Regions from separate parts of the Paenibacillus sp. SER-28 genome, predicted to be linked through region 1. Evidence: predicted binding sites of a transcription regulator. Region 1 holds the regulator's gene; the other holds the start of a gene.
What was found. Region 1 encodes Rex, which represses fermentation and respiration genes when NADH is low (regulators of the CRP and FNR family bind a similar motif). Its sites were predicted from a motif close to TTGTGAAATATTTCACAA; they were not measured.

Region 1 (3,214 bases):
GGATAGCGGATGTTGTTATTACGAATCACTCTAAGTTGTTTACAGACGTCAAAGCTAGTCACCAATTGTTGCCGAGCTATGAACATCTGGTGATTGATGAAGCCCATCACCTGGAGGAAGTAGCTGGTAAGCACCTAGGTATGCATATGAAATATTTCACACTCGTGCATACACTGACGCGACTGTTCAAAGACAGCAAGAATGGACAACTGCCTTCACTTCGTCAACAGTTGGCGAAATCGGGGCACGAGAAGTCGACGGATTGGGCCTCAACCATCGATCAGATGTATCCGCTCGTGTTAGAGGTTAAGGAAACTTGGGACCTGCTAAGCGACAAGCTGTTTGGCATGTTGCCAGAACGAAGCGATGCGACACCAGGTGAAACAGGACAGTTTTCTTCCCGTCTCAAACCTTCAGCCAAGCCTGCAAAGTGGGATCAGGCGGGGGCTTTGGAAAATCAGCTATATGTAACGATGAGTGAAATTTTGCGCAAGGGTGACAAGCTGATGCTGGACGTCAAGGAAGAACATGACGATTATGCGGCGGATAGCCTTATTACAGATATCACGGGTCTGCTCAAGGATCTGGCGGGGATTCGAGAAAATTTGCGCTTTTTTATGCGACTCGATGATGAAACAACCGTATACTGGCTCGAAGCGAGTGGGCAATTCCGCAGTAAATCATTACAATTTTATGCGGTGCCCGTCGATGTGAGCCGCCAGTTGAAAGAAATGTTTTTTGACAAAAAAAGAAGCATTATTCTGACGTCTGCTACCTTATCGGTAGATAAGTCGTTTCAGTACATGATCGATCAGCTCGGCTTGCAGGAAGCCGCAGATCAAGAGCGGCTGATGACTTCGCAGCTCCCGTCACCCTTTAATTACAGGGATCAGGTGCTGCTGGTCATTCCACGGGATTTCCCAAGCGTGAAGGGCAGTGTAGGAGATGCACACTTTGTAGATATGCTCGTTAGCTCTCTAGGAGCGACTGCTCAGGCGACGCGGGGGAGAATGCTCGTTCTGTTTACTTCCTATCGGATGCTCCGGCAAGTGTATGAGCCGCTCAAAGAGGCCTTAGCATCCAGCGAAATTACTGTGCTGGGACAAGGTGTGGACAGTGGGAGTCGCAGCAAGCTAACCCGCCGTTTTCAGGAAGCCAAAGCTTCTGTATTGCTGGGAACCAGCAGCTTCTGGGAAGGCGTCGATATTCCGGGGAAGGCTCTGACTTGTCTGGCCATTGTTCGCTTGCCATTTCAACCGCCGAATCACCCGTTGCTGGAGGCAAAAAGCGAGCTGCTCCAGCAGCAGAAGAAGAATCCATTTATGAAGCTGTCTGTACCACAAGCGGTCATTCGCTTCAAACAGGGATTTGGTCGGTTGGTTCGTACAGCGAGCGACCACGGGGTCGTTATCGTTTACGATACGCGTGTGATCGAATCCTATTACGGAAAGCACTTTTTGTACTCGTTACCGGGACCAAAAATGGAGCATATGCCATCGGAGCAAATGGTGCCCCGCATCGCCGAATGGCTCCAATCCGCCCCGGAGACCGAGGCATAACGGACGGACACTAAGTATGTTCGTTACAATTAGGGGGAGCAAGTATGAAATCAGATAAAATTTCAGAGGCTGTCGTACGGAGGTTACCCGTATATTTACGTTATCTGAATGCACTTCACAAACGGGAGGTGGCTACGGTCTCTTCTCAAGAGTTGGGACAGAGGCTAGATTTGAACCCGGCCCAAATCCGTAAAGATCTCGCCTATTTTGGAGATTTTGGTCGGAAGGGTATCGGTTATGATGTTTCTTATCTAATTGAGAAAATACGCCATATCCTGAAAATCGATCAGCAAATTAATGTAGTATTGGTCGGAGCGGGTAATCTGGGGCAAGCCCTTTCGAATTATAACGCTTATTTAAAAGACAATATGAAGATTGTAGCGGTATTTGATGCGTTTCCGGATAAGGTAGGGACCAAGATCAATACATTGGTCGTGCAACCGATGGATGAACTGGAAGCGACTGTGAGAGAAAAAAACATTCGAATCGGGATTATTACCGTACCTGATTTTGAAGCACAGCACGTGGCTGACAGGCTTATTGAGAGCGGAATTGGAGCGATCCTGAACTTTGCACCGACTACTCTCAAGGCACCGGCCAACATTCGGATTCATGCCACAGACTTTACAACTGATTTGCTTAGCCTCGCTTATTATTTGGAGGACGGAAAGGAAGAAACACAATATGACAGTGAATAAATGGATGATTAAAAACGGCTCTTTTGCCGTAAATGGACCAGAAGCTGGGGTAATCCATGGTTTTATGATTGTGGAAGATAGCCGCATTACTTACATTGGCGAGACTTTGCCTTCGGGTGAGGAAGAGACGGAAGCGATCGATGGTAAGGGGCTTTTGTTTTTACCTGGTCTGATTAATACTCATGGTCATGCGGCGATGTCTCTGCTGCGTGGGCATGGAGATGACTTGGCACTTCAAGTATGGCTTCAGGAAAAAATGTGGCCTATGGAAGCCAAGTTTACATCTACGGACGTGTACTGGGGTACGTCGTTGTCTGTGCTGGAAATGCTGAAAGGTGGAACAACGACCTTCCTGGACATGTACGATCATATGGATGAGGTGGCTCGTGTGGCTGAAGAGTCAGGTATTCGTGCAAGTCTGATGCGTGGAGCAATTGGACTATGTTCGGAGGAAGAACAGCGAATCAAGCTGGCTGAGGCCGTGACTTTTGCGCGTAACTGGCATGGTAAAGCAGACGGGCGTATTACAACGATGATGTCACCGCATGCGCCATACACCTGTCCACCTGCGTTTATTGAAAAATTCGTACAAGCTGCGCATGATCTGGATTTGCCGCTGCATACGCACATGTCTGAGACGATCGCCGAAGTGGAGCAAAACGTACGTGACTACGGTTTGCGTCCAGTTGCACACTTGGATAAGCTTGGCTTTTTCTCCCGTCCTTCGCTTGTTGCCCATGGCGTTCATTTGAATGACGAAGAAATAGCTTTACTGGCTGAACGTGGTGTAGCGGTTTCGCACAACCCAGGTAGCAACTTGAAGCTGGCAAGTGGTGTGGCAAGAGTGCCTGAATTGCTGCGTGCAGGGGTTACCGTTTCTCTCGGAACGGATGGTCCTGCCAGTAATAATAACCTGGATATGTTCGAGGAAATGCGTCTGGCAGCACTTATTCACAA
Region 2 (3,214 bases), 160 kb from region 1:
TCAAAGTCAACAGCAATCCCTTTTTCGTTACGGATTGGTTTAACTTTTGCAAATTTAATGGCACTCAAGGAGTCGGTAGCAACTGACAGACCCGCAATACCACAAGCCATGGTACGGAGAATATCACGATCATGCAACGCCATTTCAATGCGTTCGTAGCTATATTTATCATGCATGTAGTGAATAACATTCAAAGTGTTCATGTACAGTTTTGCCAACCATTCCATCATAGGTTTGAAGCGGCTCAACACTTCTTCATAATCCAGAACTTCACCTGTAATGGCTGGGAATTCAGGCCCTACTTGGACGCCAGATTTTTCATCTTTACCACCGTTAATTGCATACAGCAGAGCTTTAGCCAAGTTGGCACGAGCACCAAAGAATTGCATTTGCTTACCGATTTTCATTGCCGATACACAACAAGCAATACCATAATCGTCTCCATAAATTGGACGCATCAGATCGTCATTTTCGTACTGAATGGAGCTAGTTTCAATAGAAACTTTCGCACAATACTTTTTGAAGCCTTCAGGCAATTTTTCCGACCACAGTACAGTCAGGTTCGGCTCCGGTGCAGGTCCCAGATTGTAGAGGGTGTGCAGGAAACGGAAGCTGTTTTTAGTTACCCGAGTTTCTCCAGTTACGGACATACCACCAATGGACTCAGTAACCCAAGTTGGATCTCCACTGAACAGTTCATTATAGTCAGGTGTGCGCAAGAACTTAACAATACGCAATTTCATAACAAAATGATCGACCAGTTCTTGAGCTTGTTCTTCTGTCATTGTACCCTCTTCCATATCACGTTGAGAGTAAATATCAAGGAAGGAAGATACACGTCCTAAGGACATTGCTGCACCATTTTGTTCTTTGATTGCTGCAAGATATCCAAAATATACCCATTGGAAAGCTTCTTTCGCATTGTTAGCAGGTTTGGAAATATCAAAACCGTGCTCAGCAGCCATTTGTTTCAGTTCATTCAAAGCACGAATTTGTTCGGAAATTTCCTCACGAAGACGAATTACGTCTTCTTCCATGGAATCAACTTCAAGGCTTTTCAGTTGCAGCTTTTTATCTTGGATCAAGAAGGCTACACCATACAAAGCTACACGACGATAGTCACCGATAATACGACCACGACCGTATGCATCTGGCAGACCAGTAATGATACCAGCTTTACGGGCTGCTCTCATTTCATCTGTATAAGCGTCAAATACACCTTGGTTGTGAGTTTTACGAATATGAGTGAAGATATCAATGATACTTTCTGGTACTTCAAAACCATAGGCTTTACAAGCGTCGATCATCATCCGAATTCCACCAAACGGCTGCAAAGAGCGTTTGAATGGAGCATCTGTTTGTACACCGACAATTTGCTCTTTATCCCGGTCTAGATAACCCGGTTTATGTGAAATAATAGTGGATGGCGTATTCACGTCTACATCAAGCACGCCGCCGTTTGCCAACTCTTTTTTAGTAAGATCGGATACAATATCCCACAATGCAGTTGTGTTGGCGGTAGGACCAACCAAAAATTCTTCATTGCCAACATAAGGTAAGATATTAGTTTCAATAAAATCGTTGACGTTGACTTCTTTAGTCCATTTGCCTTTTTTAAAACCTCTCCAGCCAGATTGTTGCTCTTGTAATTCTCTCTCAATCACCGACATGTAAATCCCTCCAAATTGTTTGGTCTTCCGGACTTGTGATTTTTTTCACGATAAAGCTATTTCTTGAGCCCGGCCTTTTCACCGATGCCTTACGCTCAGTGTCGGGACCTTTCTTACACCCTTATTGTAGAATAATGATAGAGTGTAGTATGTGACAAAAATCACAATATGAGTGATTTTTGTCACTTTATTTTCCCTAGCTTCACGCCTATATCCTTAGCCTTGCCGTTCACCTCCCTTCCCAAACCAACAGGCCCTCTATATAGAGAGCCTGCATCGGTATTGAACGAGAAAATGCTTTTTCACAAGCCTCTTCGTACCTATTATATTATTGGTCAAAACGTCCGTAGAAGGCATTGCGATAGACATCAGCCAACTCAGTAACCAGTGGCAACTTCGGATTCGCAGTTGTACATTGATCTTCAAATGCGCGGTCAGCCAGATAGTCTACACGTGATTCGAAATCCTTCGCATCGAAACCGATTTGTTGGAACGATTCCTCGATACCAAGTGTTTTGTTCATTTTACGGATCGCTTCGATCAAGCTGTTAACCCCTTCTTCGGTGGTGCGTGCAGGCAGTCCCAGTATGCGCGCGATTTCTGCATAACGCTCATCCGCAACAAAGTGCGAATATTTAGGGAACGAAGCAAATTTTGTCGGTTTTTTCGCATTATAGCGAATGACGTGCGGCAATAAAATGGCATTCGTGCGGCCATGCGCTGTATGGTATTGTCCACCCCATTTATGTGCAAGACTGTGGTTAATGCCCAAGAATGCATTAGCAAATGCCATACCAGCAAGTGTAGAAGCATTATGCATTTTTTCACGAGCCAGCTTATCACCAGTCAGAGCCGATTGTTCTAGGTATTGGAATACCAATTGAATGGCTTTAATTGCCAGACCATCTGTGTAGTCATTAGCCATTACGGACACGTAAGCCTCGATAGCATGTGTCAGAACATCCATACCTGTGTCCGCTACAGCTGTTTTAGGTAGCGAATATACAAACACTGGGTCAATAATTGCCACATCAGGAGTCAACTCATAGTCAGCCAGTGGGTACTTCGTGTCGCCCAGGTTTTTGTCCGTAATTACTGCGAACGATGTAACTTCGGAACCTGTACCCGAGGTTGTAGGGATAGCTACAAATTGTGCTTTTTGGCCCAGACGTGGGTACTTGTAAATCCGTTTACGGATATCCATGAATTTTTGTTTTAAATTATTGAAATCAGTATCTGGATATTCATAGAACATCCACATGCCTTTAGCCGCATCCATTGGGGAACCGCCGCCCAGTGCGATGATGCAATCCGGTTGGAAACGTCTCATCATTTCAGTACCACGTTCTACTGTAACTGTCGATGGATCTGGCTCTACTTCAGAGAACACTTCGATAGCTACTGGTGTTTGGCGTTGATGCAGATAATGAATAACACGATCTACATATCCAAGTTGTACCATCATAGGGTCTGTGATAATGGCTACACGTGTGATATCAGGCATTTTAGCAAGATACTGTGTCGAGTTTTTCTCAAAATAGATT

Region 2: the regulator Rex is predicted to act here: its motif matches at 1,704-1,721, upstream of pflB (formate C-acetyltransferase).

The regions. Positions count from the first base shown of each region.
Region 1 covers NZ_JBRECM010000002.1:470,512-473,725, forward strand. The annotation lists gene dinG (ATP-dependent DNA helicase DinG) at 1-1,559, shown strand, start outside; gene ACUYLD_RS07595 (redox-sensing transcriptional repressor Rex) at 1,604-2,257, shown strand; gene ACUYLD_RS07600 (amidohydrolase) at 2,244-3,214, shown strand, end outside.
Region 2 covers NZ_JBRECM010000002.1:314,450-317,663, reverse strand. The annotation lists gene pflB (formate C-acetyltransferase) at 1-1,670, opposite strand, end outside; gene adhE (bifunctional acetaldehyde-CoA/alcohol dehydrogenase) at 1,999-3,214, opposite strand, start outside.